Regions from separate parts of the Alkalimarinus alittae genome, predicted to be linked through region 2. Evidence: riboswitches for the same ligand, from Rfam matches in the RefSeq annotation. Region 2 holds a riboswitch; the other holds the start of a gene.
The links. A riboswitch is a leader RNA that binds a small molecule or an ion and turns the genes downstream of it on or off. The one in region 2 is predicted to bind cobalamin.

Region 1 (7,483 bases), 2.0 Mb from region 2:
GTGAGTATACCCCCATATTTATCAACCAAGCTTTCGCAGATATGACGGGGTATAAAGTAGACGAATTACTCTCAATGCGGTCATTACTAGAACTTGTGCCTCAAACTGGAGTCGGGCAATTAAAACACCTAAATGCCTTTATTGATGCGGGTGAAAAACCGCCTGCACATTATGACCTAGAGATTGAAACCCGAGATGGAAGTAAGCTCATTTTAGATAATATGAGTCGAACAATTCAGTGGGATAATCAACCCGCGATACAAAGTACACTCATTGATATCACGTCCAGAAGAGAGTATGAAAATCAAATTGAGCATATGGCTAGCCATGATGCTCTCAGCCATTTACCTAACCGAATGTTATTTCAAGACCGGCTGCATCAATCCCTTGCCCAGTGCGAGCGACACCAAACTCAAGGCGCGCTATTATTACTCGATCTTGACCGATTCAAAGAAATTAACGACACCCTCGGTCACGCCATGGGCGACGAATTGATTAAAGGTGTTGCACGACGCCTACAAACCCACATTAAAGATAGCGACACGGTCGCACGGCTTGGGGGCGATGAGTTCGCAGTCATACTAGAAGATGTAGGGGGCCCTGATAACATTATTACGGCTGCACAGCGGATACTCGACTCGCTCTCAGAGCCCTTTAGTTTTGAGGAAAATGAAATATTTACCTCAGCCAGTATCGGTATCACACTCTACCCTGAAGATAGCCACGACAGCCAAGAGCTCGTTCGTTTTGCAGATATGGCGATGTACAATGCCAAAAACAAAAAAGGCAATCAGTTTAGTTTTTTCCAACAAGATATGAACGAAAAGCTACATCGCCAAAAAGAAATATCAAACGATATACGCAACGCATTAGAAAGCGATGACTTCCACCTCGTATTTCAACCTCAAGTGAATGCAAAATCCCTTCGAATCTCAGGTTTAGAAGCCCTGATTCGCTGGAGGAACAAAGGTGAATTAGTACCACCACAAGACTTTTTGCCCATCGCTGAGCAAAACGGTCTAATGCCATTAATCGGTGAGTGGGCCCTTAAAAGTGCCTGTCTCAACGCTTTAACATGGACTGACAACGAGCACCCTATCACGCTAGCCGTAAACGTTTCGCCCGCTCAGTTTCATCAATCAGACCTAACTGCCAGCGTTCGCAAAGTATTAGAGGAAACTAATTTTCCACCTGAACGATTAGAACTTGAGATTACAGAAAGCCTATTAATGCAAAACCTAGACTCGGCGGTACAAACAATGAATCAGCTGAACCAGCTAGGCGTTAAGCTTTCAATTGATGATTTCGGCACAGGGTATTCTTCATTAAGCTATCTTAAGCGCTTCCCAGTACAAAAAATTAAAATCGATCAATCGTTTGTTAAGGACCTTGAGAGAAATGAAGACGATGCCGCCATCGCGCTAGCCATCATTCAGCTAAGTCATACGCTCGGGATGACAGTCGTTGCCGAAGGGGTCGAATCTGAAGATCAGTTAAAAATGTTGCAAAAAATGGGCTGCGACATTATCCAAGGGTACTATTTTAGTCGGCCTATCGAGCAAGCAAATGTAGCAAACTGGATACAGGACGCGGCTATTGACGTAGACCCAGAAATCATAATGGTTTAAGCATTCGCCCCCGCCTCCTGTTTTACTGGCAAGATTGCATAGCATGACCATTTTCGTTTAGAATCGCCGCTGAAGACGGTTCTCTTACCTGAGATTAAAAAGGGAACACGGTTAAAGACCGTGGCTGCCCCCGCAACTGTTAGCAGAAAGTATTGGCGCTTATACCACTGGGTAACCGGGAAGGTGCGCTAAATACGATGACCTGCAAGCCAGGAGACCTGCCGTTAGCATCGTCACCTACCATCAAGCGGGGAGCTTGTTTGGGCGGATTCCGTAATGGTGGCAATAACATCGATTATTGTTGCTGGAAATGAATCTGTAAAAGGTATCTCTTTTTCCTATTCCTGCTTCTATATTATCCATCTGCTCAGTAAGTTATTCGCTGACAGTATGCATAATAGAGATGTATCTCCAGCTCCATGTTTTTTTATTAAGGAGCGTAAATGCTGTACCTCAATACCTTCAAGACGTCTATTTTAGCATCGGCTATCACATCTCTTGCTCTCTCTTCTGGCGCTCATGCTGAAGCACCGGTAGACAATTCGGGCACCATACAACCAACTGAGGCTAGAGAAATCGTCATCAGTGCCTCTCGAATCGAAATGGCTCGTGAAGCCTCTGGTAGCGCGGTTACTGTTTTAGACTCAGACTACCTTGAACAAAATCAGGTTCGCGTTATTTCTGACGTCCTGAGAGATATCCCCGGCGTATCAGTGAGTCGAGGGGGCGGTTTAGGGTCGCCAACCAGTGTTCGTATCCGTGGTGCAGAAGCAAATCAAACCCTAGTACTGATAGACGGCATCGAAGTCAATGATGTGGCGCTTGACGGCGAGTTTAATTTCGGCAATCTGCTTAACCTTGAAGTTGAGCGAGTAGAAGTACTGCGTGGTGCCCAGAGTGCTCTTTGGGGAAGTGACGCCATGGGCGGTGTGATAAACATCGTGACGAAAAAAGGCAGTGGTGCGTTAAATGGTAAAGCGACAATAGAAGGCGGCAGTTACGACACGCATCAAGAAACGCTGAGCATTAATGCAGGCACAGAGAATTACAACTATGCGTTAAGCGGCACCCTGCTAAATAGCAATGGCATATCAACGGCTAACGAAGAACGGGGCAATACAGAAAAAGATGGCTACGAAAACGCAACCATCAACTTTAAAGGGGGCATTCAGGTCTTAGACAATCTTTCTGTAGACCTCGTTTTACGTTATCTAGACGCAGATGTAGAGACCGACGCCTTTATGGGCGGTGTAGGCGCTGTCGATAGCGCTGAAAACTCAGAAACCACCCAACAGACTGGCAAGCTATCAGCAAAGCTAGACTTACTGGACGAGCAGTGGGTCCATACATTAGGTTTTTCTGCGAATGACACCGACAATAAGATGTTTAACACTGGGTCACTCAACTACAAAACGGAAGGTTACAAGGAGAAAATCGAATATCAGACTGACTTATTCCTTAACAGCAGCCTCGTCGAAAAAGACGACTTAGCTCACCGATTGACCTTCACAGCTGAGCATGAAAAAGAAGAGTTCAAAAACGAGGATTTAGTTTATGTATCAGCTGTTGACCAAGAAATGGACATGTCAGGGTTCGTATTCGAATACGGCGCCAGCATTAATGACCAGTATTATGTTACCGTCGCCGGCAGACGTGACCTGAACAGTCAGTTTCAGAACGCCAATACCTACCGCTTAACTTTCGCCGGTTGGATTGTCGATAATGTGCGTGTTCACACAAGCAAAGGCACGGGTATTAAAAACCCAACGTTTTATGAATTATACGGTAGCTCTTCGACTTATACCGGTAACGCATATCTTAACCCTGAAAAAAGTTCGACATGGGATGTCGGGTCAGAGTATCACTTTGATGCAGTGGATGGTTATGTCGACCTAACCTACTTTCATACGGATGTTGATAACCTAATTGTCGCCTCTTGGACGACCACGACCAATATGCCCTCTGATTCAACCATTCAAGGCGTAGAGCTCAGTATGGTGTTAAACCCCACCAACAACTTTCGCCTTGATGGCAGCTTCACCTATACCGATACTGATGACGGGAATGGCAACGAGCTAGTAAGGCGACCTAAGCACTCAGGCAGCATTAATGGTAGTTACTTGCTCCCCGACATTCAGACTCGCATCACCGCAGGCGCTCAATATGTCGGAAAACAAGACGACTTTGCTTATGACGCCATGTGGAATAGGTCACAAATCACACTTTCAGAATACACATTAGTCAACATAGCGCTATCCCATCAATTCAATGAACATATTGAATTATTTGGCCGCGTAGATAACTTACTTGACGAAGAGTACGAAGAAGTCTTTAGCTATGGCACCATGGGCATCAATGCGATGGTAGGCATCTCGATTAAGGGCAGTTTATAAGGCTCTCAGCATTCATGTTTAGACTATCCAGCCATCATATACTTATTCTCTCGGCCTTGCTGCTAAGTGGGTTTATCTATGGGAAGCTGGATATTCATGCTGAAATATTCAACGACAGTTCATTTCGTTCGACCATCATTAAAGGCGATGAATTCCCCAAAATTTTGGTCGATGCTATTGGTGAAGAATACTCACTTAATCAACCACCCCAACGCATCGTCTCGGCCACGCTAGGAACAGACGAAATTCTATCTGCATTAATCAGTACCGATCGTATTTCAGGCGTAACGTACTTGGCCGACAACACGAGCATGTCAAACATACCCGGCTGGTACCCCGAACAGATTCAAAGAGTTCAAGGAGAAGTAGAAGAAATACTCTCTTTAGAGCCTGATCTCGTCTTTGTGGCCGGTTACACGCGCGCTGAAACCGTCAGACTGCTACTCAGGTCAAATATCCCTGTGGTACGACTCAGCCATTACGACTCGTTCAGTGATGTTGAAAACAACATTATGCTAGTAGCCAATATTACCGGCGCCGAAAAAAAAGCCGCTACAATGCTAAACAAATTGCACAGAGACGCTCAAGTAATAAAGAAAAAAGTACAGGGCCTACGCAGACCCAGAGTGCTGTATTATAGTCTCGACGGTTATACCGTAGGCACCGGCACCAAAATAAATGAAATGATTAAAATGGCCGGTGGTTATAACGTCATGAATGACACCCACATTACCGGCGCTCAAAAAATTAGTGAAGAGATGGCTCTAGGGCTAGAGCCTGATATCATTTTAGTGAATGGTTGGGCATCTGAAAAACCGTCTCCTGCTGAGCTGCTAGCCACTCGTATCGCATGGCAAAATACCCCCGCGGTACTTAACAAACAGGTTCATGACTTACACGGGGTATGGTTGCTTTCGGTCTCTCAATACAGTTGGAATGGCATAGAGGAAATAGCTAGACTCATACACCCTGAGGTATTTGAATGATTTTTTGGGCAAAGCCGATTTATACGATTTTCTGGATGCTGTTGATACTATCTGTGCTAATGGTCATCGCTATTTTTCAGGGGCCATCGAGTATCACGTTAGATAACGCACTCACCATACTCTCTAACACGTGGGGCTGGTCGAATACTCTTGAGGGTGTACGCCCTTGGATGCAAAATGTACTGATCGATGTACGCATGCCTCGCGTTCTCGTGGGCGCTCTTGCTGGGGCCTGCCTTGCGATTAGTGGTGCCGTAATGCAAGGAATGTTTCGTAACCCTTTGGCCTCACCTTCCGTACTTGGCGTTTCATCTGGCGCATCATTAGGGGCCGTTTTAGCCCTTTATCTAGGGCTCGCCGCAGTGTCTGTTTGGGCATTACCTCTGTTTGCATTTATCGGTGCAGGATTAACGCTTTTTTTGGTCTATCGCATTGCCAGTCAACGCGGCCAAACCGCAACCGGGACCCTACTGCTCTCCGGTGTTGCCATAGGGGCGTTAACCACCGCACTATCGTCATTGATTCTGGCACTATCCCTCAATAATTGGGAAGTTGGACGCATGATCATCTACTGGACGATGGGCGGTTTGGATGGCCGAACCTGGGACCATGTATGGTTGCTATTACCTTTTGCCAGCTTAGGCATTGGCATGTTGCTGTTTTTCTCCAGAAGTCTTGATGCATTATTACTCGGCGAAGTTCATGCCGCCTCAATCGGCGTAGATGTTCTCAATACTCGACGATGGTTATTAGTAATCACTGCATTTATGGTTGGCGCAACCGTTTCAGTTTGCGGCTCAATTGGTTTTATCGGCTTAGTAGTGCCTCATATTCTAAGGCTAATAATGGGCCCTCATCACCGGTATTTATTGCCCGCCTCAGCAATCGGGGGCGCTATTACCCTAGTGGGCGCAGACTTGTTATTACGCACGTTTACACCTGAGAAAGCGATTCCCCTTGGCGTTGCAACGGCAACATTAGGTGCACCCTTTTTCTTATTTCTTTTGATCAAAAAACGTTGGTCGATTCAAATATAAAATGTATAGCATTCCATGAAAACACCCCCCTTCAGACGCCAAGGAAACTAAGTGATGACAACACAATTAGCATGCTCTAATTTAGGCTTTTCCTATGGAAAGCAGCCGGTCATTAAAAATATTAGCTTAAGCTTCAACAAAGGGGAGTTTGTCGGCCTTATTGGGCCCAACGGAGCCGGTAAATCAACGCTACTCAACCTATTAATGGGGCTAATAAAGCCAACCAGCGGAGAAGTTGAGCTCGCAGGGCAACCGCTAAAACAGTATAAACAACGAAGCATCGCCCGCCATATATCACTGGTGCCTCAAGACGTCTCGATTAACTACGCGTTTAGTGTAAGAGAAATTGTGGCAATGGGCAGAAACCCGCACTTAGGTGCTTTTCAGCCTGAAGCGAACAGAGACCGTAAGCTCATTCACTTAGCAATGGAAAAAACCGACTTATTGCGGATGGCAGACCGTAGCGTGAACCAACTTTCTGGCGGCGAGCGACAGCGAGTTTTCATTGCCAGAGCCATCGCTCAAGAAGCCCCCATATTGTTAATGGATGAGCCGACCGCCAGTTTAGACCTTTGCCATCAGTTAGAGGTATTAAGCCTAATAAAAACTTTAACTAAAGACGGTCACTTAGCCGTTTCTGCCATTCACGATGTGGAATTAGCATCCCGCTTTTGTGACCGGTTAATACTCATTAATGACGGAAAAGTCGCCGCACAAGGTACGCCAATAGACGTGCTTACAAAAGAGAATCTTTATCGACATTTTTCTATCGAAGCAGACGTTGAGCCATATGATCAGGAAGGACAAAGTGTTCGGGTGACTGCGATTCGCTCATGTGGTAACGATAAAAAATAATTAGCACGCTTTACGCAATAAGACGAACCAATGTCGAGTCTCACTCAAGCACAAACCTAAACAGGTACAACTGAGTCGATGCAATAGGGATGCCGTCTTGCATCGCAGGAATAAACCGCTCTTCTTCGGCAAATCGAAACACCGACTGATCTAACAACGCATACCCACTGCTTTCTATTAATTCGATATTATCTACATAGCCGCGCTTATCCACTATAAAGCTTACTTTCACCCTGCCCTGCTGATTACGCATAATCGCTCTTCTAGGGTAATTAGGGCTATTAGCAGATAACGGTTTCGCTATCGCGACAGCGCCCTTAGGCTTTGTTGGTGTGCTAGACTCTGAAGATAACATTTTGGGTAAGGTTTCAGACTTCTCGATAATCCTCGCCGCTGGCCTGTCTAGATAAATAGGTTTTACTGGTTTTGCGTTGGTTACGTTTACCTTAACGTCAGCAGGTTTAATTGAAGTGTTTTGAAATGGCTGTTTTTTCTGCAATGCAGGTTGCGCGTTTTGCACAGATGGCGCTTTTGTTATGATTTTTTTTATCGCTTCACTAGCATTGGTATTGGTCGTCTTTAGA
Region 2 (7,483 bases):
GAGAGATGAAATTCTCAGGCTCTGAATACATGTTGGTAAAGTTACAGCGCCCTCCTCCTGACATCAGTATTTTTTTACCGGCCTTGTTGGCATGATCCAACACCAACACATTACGGCCTCTATTACCCGCGGTTATTGCACACATAAGGCCGGCTGCGCCAGCACCAATTACGATAACATCATAATGAGACAACAGTGATACTCCTGAACGGGTCAAGTAAACAGTAAGGGGGCTAGGTATATGGGGTGCATTCTAACAGAACATGTTTAAAAGAAGGTAATCAAAGCCTGTTGCGTTTTACCTGTTAAGTTTGTGATTAAACAGATTGGCATTCTCTGGTAATTTTATGTCTGGGTTTGCTTGTTTTAATGCGTCATAAAGATCTTTGCGAGAAAAGTTATAATTTTGGGTTATCTGCACTCTTTCGCCATTTTTAAGACAGACATTTATGTTGGTCATCGCGCTTTGGCTAACCTCCAAATTGTGCTCTATAGCCACTATGTCTTTTGGGTTGACACTAAAACACCATTCTTTAAAAACAGGATGGTGGCTATAAAATTCACTATCTGTCACATAGATTTCGAACCTGTCATTCTTTTTTAATAGCCATAACAAAATGACGACCATAACGGCAGCAACAACAAAAGCACCTATCTTTACAACGGCATATAGTTGTTCGAAGTTTGGTTCGCTGTGTAAGAAATACCTGAAAGCATAAAGAAGTACAGGTATGAGTAAAATGTTTACAGCTAGTGTAATCGCTTGTCGTGTTTGAGTTTTAGCATAATAAAATATCATTATTCTGCCTATTGATGAGATGTTTGAGTGCTTATATTACCCCTGCGAACAAGGGTAATTATAGTGCAAAGAAGAGCGTTTTGAGTGAGCGGGTGTTGAGTATTAGTGGCCCCCCGCATTCGCGAGGATAACAAGTTGATTAGCGCTTACATGAATGTCGTGATATGCAGTTAACGATCAGCCAACATTTCATTAATGGCCACTGCAAATTGTTGGGGTGAGTCTTCTTGCAGAAAATGCCCACCCTGTAGCGTTTGATGGTTTTGACCTTTACTGCCCGGAATTTTTCTTTGCATGTATTTATCGCCGCCTCGCGTGATGGGGTCGCCATTGCTGAAGGTGGTGAGGAAAGGCTTCTCCCATTGCTCTAATACCTTCCAGGCTTTTCGGTTGGCGTCTGATGCAGGGTCATTAGATGAAACGGGGACTAATTTTGGGAATGCACGTGTAGCGGCTTTGTACGTTTTATTTGGGAATGGCGCATCATACGCTTTGTGCTCGGCAGCTGATAACTTTTTGAATGTTCCGCTTTCAACGATTCGGCTAATCGGAAACCACGGGCTATATAGTGCAAAGGTTTTCCATAAATGAAAGGCCTTTGGAACGGGTTGATCGCCGGTAGGCAGCATACCATTACCTACGACGATGGCTTTGAATCTATCTTTATTTTCTGCGGCTAACCTTAAACCTATGAGTGAACCCCAATCTTGACAAACAAGCGTGATATTTTTTAGGTCTAGTTTGTCTATGAACGTCTGCATCCAGTCCATGTGCTGTTGATAAGTAAACACGGATAGATTGATTGGCTTATCAGACTTTCCAAATCCTATAAGGTCTGGTGCGATCACGCGATGCCCTGCGGCGGCACAAATGGGGATCATGTTTCGGTATAAATATGACCAACTCGGCTCACCATGCAGCATTAGTATTGGGTCAGCATCGCGAGGGCCTTCATCGACAAAATGCATTTGCAACCCTTGGGTTTTTCCACTCCCTACTTCAAGGCCTTCATCGACTTTCACATAATGTGGGTGAAACGGATAACCGACTAAGCGTTCAAAGCATTTATCAGGCGTGCGGAGGTATTTGATCATGGGTGTCCCTTTTATATTTATTATTGCGTTGGTTAACCATAGCAATGTTTTAATTAAGAATTCAAATCACTTTAATAAGTTGTTCGCTCTGCCATTCGGTCAACACTCCAAATGACTCAAGAGTAATACCTTCGCTTTTAGCCAATTGAAGCAAACGGCCTTCAGATTCGGGCGTTACCGCAATCAACAAACCACCACTCGTTTGGGGGTCGCATAAAATATGCTTTTGATTGTCGCTTAACCCTCCTTGCTTACTGCGAACTTTATGGCCATAGCTATCATGATTTCTGATGGTGCCGCCGGGGATTGCACCGGCGTTAAGGTAGTCTATTGCTTCAGATATAACAGGGACCTTATCAAACTCGACAACTGCACCCACACGGCTCCCTTCACAGATTTCGCTAAGGTGGCCTAGTAAGCCAAAGCCAGTGACATCGGTTAATGCTTTAACGCCTTCCATTGGCGCTACTTTCTTGCCAAATGTATTGAGCTGACACATGATATCTCTTGCTAACGTGCTGTGTTCAGGCTTTAGTATTTTTTGTTTCTGCGCGGTCGTTAAAATACCAATTCCTAAGGGCTTAGTGAGGTAAAGCTTACAGCCTGTGGTGGCGGTATTATTTTGTTTTAATTCGGACAACAAGACAGATCCTGTGACGGCTAAACCAAAAATCGGTTCTGGTGAGTCTATACTGTGTCCACCGGCTAATTGAATACCCGCATCGGCGCAAGCTTGGCGCCCTCCTTCAATTACTTGTTGTGCCACCCCCGGCCCTAAGCGGTTTATTGGCCATCCTAATATAGCAATGGCCATCATAGGCGTGCCCCCCATTGCGTACACATCGCTAATTGCATTGGTGGCGGCAATACGGCCAAAGTCAAAGGGGTCATCGACTATAGGCATAAAAAAATCTGTCGTACTGATAATGCCAATACCATTGCCCATATCATAAACAGCGGCATCATCCCTTGAACTATTGCCGACTAACAAGCGTGCGTCAGGTGCTATCGTTCGTTCTGTTTTTAAGATGGTGTCCAGTACCTTAGGGGATATCTTGCAACCACAACCTGCGCCATGGCTGTATTCTGTAAGCTTTATAGGGGTCTTATTCATGGATTAATCCGAAGATGAAATGTAAAGCGACTGATAAATGTTGCGTAGTTTATAAGCCTTAATTACTCATCGACATTGATAAAAAACAATTAAGCGATTCTTTCACACTCAAGCAAAAAACAGCATTGACAAATTTGAGTGGTTTTGCAAAAGTGCTCTCCTCGCTTTTAGGTGCCATTACTGTTCGCTTAGTGACCGTATTCATTCACAAGCAGCATTAAAATGGAGAATCGGGAAATCGGTTAAAGTCCGATACGTGCCCAGCGCTGTAATGGTGATTGTTCAACATAAAGTGCCACTGGATATATTAAACATATCTGGGAAGGCCATTGAGCAAGTTGACCCTAAGTCAGAAGACCGGCCTTTAAGCTTTCAGAGACGTTTGGACAGGCGTACTCTCACTTTTCCGATAAGGGGAATAAAATGGAAAAGAAAGATCCTCAACACCAAGACCAACTATTTTTTTCTGACGATGAGCGGCACGGTCTGTATAAAACCATCTTTAATAGACGTGATGTTCGCGGGCAATTTAAACCAGACCCGATTCCTGACGATGTTCTAAGCCGTGTCTTATATGCAGCTCACCACGCGCCTTCTGTCGGATTTATGCAGCCTTGGAACTTTGTGGTTGTTCGATCGCAGCAGGTCAAACAAAATGTTCATAGCGCGTTTGTTGAAGCCAACGACAAAGCAGCAGACTTGTTTGAGACTGAAAAAAGCAAAACATATCGATCTTTAAAACTAGAAGGTATTCTTGAGTCGCCGGTTAATATTTGTATTACTTGCGATCGCCAACGTACTGGGCCCAACGTCATTGGCCGCACATCTATGAAAGAGATGGATCTGTACAGCAGTGTATGTGCTGTACAGAACTTTTGGCTAGCGGCGCGAGCAGAAGGGCTGGGCGTTGGATGGGTGAGTATTGTTGAGCGTAAGGCGCTTAAAGAGGCTCTGGCCATCCCATCTGACATCGTTCCCATTGCCTATTTATGTGTGGGCTATGTATCGCACTTTTTTGATAAACCTGAACTAGAAACGGCAGGTTGGCTAAAAAGAACGCCGCTTGATGACCTTCTCTATTTTGACCAGTGGGGCGAGCAGAGAAACACCGAAGAAGACACTTTGGTTTCTCAGGTCGTTGATGACAAGCACTTTCCGGGTGAATGGTAGGCAACATAAAGCGTTAAGCGCAGCACTTTTTAAACTTCTTATCACTTCCACAAGGACACGGGTCATTTCTGCCTACTTTTAACTGGCCCGTTGACGCTACATCGCCATCAACATAAAACCACTGCCCTCCTACCTTCTCGAACCGTGACACTTCATGGAGGCCTTTAATCTCACTTCGTTGGCTGTCACCGTTAATCCCTTTATCTTTAAACCAAGCGATAAACTCTACAATACCCTGCTCACCTTGCTGGCTGCTCTTAACGATCTCTAACCGCATCCACTCTGTTTTTTCAGCAGACTCGGCTAAATCTTGCCTATCTAATGCAGGCTGCTTATTCGGATGCCAAGTTGCCATCAAGTAATCGACGCGTGCGAATGAATACGCGGTGTAACGCGATCGCATCAGTTGTTCACAGTGGGCGGGCTTGGTTGTTCCATTGATAAACGGCTCGCAACATGCTGCATACAGAAGCGCTTGCCCTTCATGAATATTACCACAAGGACACGGGGTGTTATTGGTCATTGGCATTTGCTCTCTGTGCTAGATTAGAAAAATAAAGGTATACTGGGATAAGCGCTAACAGACCCAACAGCCCTGCAACCATATAGAGTGTCGTGTAACCCGCAAACTTGGCGACAAACCCACTTAACGCCCCTACTAAACCCGACATAACCACTTGAATGCACGCCTGAACCGTAAAATCACTGCCTTCATGGTCTTTTCTACACTGCCCCATCATCAGCGCGAATAACGCCACAGTTGACATACCATCGGCGGCTTGTTCGAACAGTGCAACGGCAATAACCACATCTACACTCAAATCACCCTTTGCTAATACGCCATAAGCGGCAATACCGAGTGCTTGTAGCAAGCCAAAAAGCAGTAGTGACCCTTTTGCGCCTAATCGATAGTAAATAAAGCCCGCTAAAACGGCGGCAATCAAGCCACATATTGAGGCCCAAAACGTTATTTCCGCAATGGCCGTAAGACTGAACTCAAGATCAACCAAAAGCGGTTTTATCATGCCTGAGCCTAAGGCATCAGCGACTTTATAGGTAAACAATACAACCAACCAATACCTGATACCACGTTGAGAGAAGAACCCCCTATAGGCATCAAACCAACTGGATTTATTGGATGTGTAATGGCTGCAGTGCTCATCCTTAAGTCTTTTTGGTTGTGTATTTTCTGATGGTTCTTTAAATAAATACGAGGGCACGAGTAGTACGAATAAGCAAAGGGACAAAAACTGAAATGAAAGCGACCAGCCAAGCTTATCGACACTTAATAACAATAGGCTTCCACTGAGAATCATCCCCGCTTTAAACCCTGACACCTGAATACTATTACCCAAACCTCGCCACTTTTCTGGTAATAATTTAACCGCTAAACCATCGGTGGCGATATCTTGCGTAGCGGCGGTAGTATTGATCATCAGCACCAATAAAAAAAACAAAATAATAAACGAGCCAAACAGTGTATCTGGGGTAAAAAATGACAATATCAGTATCAGCAGCGCTAACGCCGATTGCATGGTTAATATCCACCCTCGTTGATCACCCAAGCGTGCGACTTCAGTTCTATCTACAAAAGGTGCCCAAAGAAACTTTAAAAACCACGGTAACGCAAGCAGTTTTAACAAGCCGATATATTCAACCGCCACGCCATATTCGCGTAATAGTGCGGGTAGTGCATGCGCTAAAAATCCGGAGGGTAAGCCTTGCGAAAAATACAACGATGAAAGTAAAACAACGGTAAAGACTGGTAAGGTTTTGGGTTCAGTAGGCAGCATTAAATAGGCACTATTGGTTAATTAATCGCACATATTTAAAATAGTAAACTCATCAAGGTCAAATGTTTCTAATAGCTCCCCCATTGAATAGCTTAAATCGATGAGCAGCGACCGTTGAGTGTCACTCATTTTCACCTCAGTATCATTCGTCAGCGTTTCTAGATGGGTTTGAAACGATACGATCATGGCCTCTAGTTCGTCGAGTAACACGGTTAACTCAAATAACACATCATTCTCTTGCTGCGCCTGATCCTCTCCTAATGTCGATAACCACTGATCCAGCGCGTCTGACAAAATCCCTGCAGTCGTCACCAACATCCAAGCTCTTCTGGCTATTTGTTTTGATGTAATGACCACGAGGGTCTCGTTCAATAAAGCCAGTTCTGAAGTTGCAGTTAAAACATGAGGCCAGCGTTTATTTAACTGGCGTTGACTCTCAATAATCGAGGCAGTGTTTCTCACCGAACGATTGGTAGTACCAGAAACACTCGGTCTAATGACGTTAATGACGGCACTAAAAACAGGCCTAAAATAAACTGACGCATTCAATTTTAAAATAGGCAAAATAGAGACGAAGTTATAGTTTTGTTCAACACCACGATGGCAAAGATCGCTCACTTCATTACTGACAATCAATATTTGTTGCGCTGTACTTAAACCCTGTTCAACTTTACCATCAGGAAAACCCGAGCCATCAAACCGTTCATGATGGGTGCGTATAATCGGTTTAATTCCTGGTGAAAGTCGAGGAATCGTATCTAAAAAGCGCCCTGTGATGACCGGGTGGTTATCATCATTCGCTTCACTATTTAATGAGCCCGCCTCATCCGAGAAAATAGGCGACAGTTTTTTTAAATGCGCCCTACCTGATGCCGCAATATCTTGAACAAGACCCGCAATAAATAAGTCTTTAGTCGCACTAACCGGCAGTTTTAATTGCCCTGCTATCAAAAAGCAAAACCAACTACAAAACAGCGCTTTTTCGATAAAGTCAGGATGACTCTCGGCGGCAGCTTTAAAGGCGTCCATTAAACTAGGGTATTCAGATAATTGATAACAAAGAATACGAAGTTTCTGATCATTACCAAAACCTCGATGTATTTCAGCCAATACATCATAGGTGTTGAATAGCTCAGAAAAGCCATTGAATAAGAATTCGCCATGATTGAGCTTATCTGTGGGTGCTGTTTGGCCACCCAGTTCTGGGTGATTATTATTTACGCTTAACGAGCTCATATTGTATTCCAGATAACTCAGTTTCTAGATGCATCAGGCTATTTTAGCGGTACCAAAATGACTTTAATACGCCGATCATTCTTATTCGTTGGGTTATTATGATTCTAGCAAAGTTATCTAAAAATAAACCACTAATAGATTGATATCTTTAACCTTGAATTATAGCTGAGCAAGGGCCATTATACGGTCACTATTAATATCCCTAAAGCCTTCTCTTAAGGTACTACCCCTAAGGTATTGATCTTAAGACGAGTACAAGCCTATTAAGCTTCAAAAT

Region 1: it holds a riboswitch for cobalamin, as region 2 does, so the genes downstream of both, NKI27_RS01605 (TonB-dependent receptor plug domain-containing protein) here and bluB (5,6-dimethylbenzimidazole synthase) in region 2, are expected to answer to the same signal.

What each region holds. Positions count from the first base shown of each region.
Region 1 covers NZ_CP100390.1:358,988-366,470, reverse strand. Annotated here, with positions in the region: gene NKI27_RS01610 (EAL domain-containing protein) at 1-1,628, shown strand, start outside; cobalamin riboswitch at 1,688-1,868, shown strand; gene NKI27_RS01605 (TonB-dependent receptor plug domain-containing protein) at 2,072-4,021, shown strand; gene NKI27_RS01600 (ABC transporter substrate-binding protein) at 4,036-5,007, shown strand; gene NKI27_RS01595 (FecCD family ABC transporter permease) at 5,004-6,044, shown strand; gene NKI27_RS01590 (heme ABC transporter ATP-binding protein) at 6,099-6,899, shown strand; gene NKI27_RS01585 (energy transducer TonB) at 6,940-7,483, opposite strand, start outside.
Region 2 covers NZ_CP100390.1:2,653,682-2,661,164, forward strand. Annotated here, with positions in the region: gene NKI27_RS12105 (BaiN/RdsA family NAD(P)/FAD-dependent oxidoreductase) at 1-193, opposite strand, end outside; gene NKI27_RS12110 (hypothetical protein) at 299-799, opposite strand; gene NKI27_RS12115 (haloalkane dehalogenase) at 970-1,893, opposite strand; gene selD (selenide, water dikinase SelD) at 1,955-3,007, opposite strand; cobalamin riboswitch at 3,186-3,384, shown strand; gene bluB (5,6-dimethylbenzimidazole synthase) at 3,431-4,177, shown strand; gene NKI27_RS12130 (YchJ family protein) at 4,191-4,700, opposite strand; gene NKI27_RS12135 (MFS transporter) at 4,690-5,970, opposite strand; gene NKI27_RS12140 (HD-GYP domain-containing protein) at 5,992-7,206, opposite strand.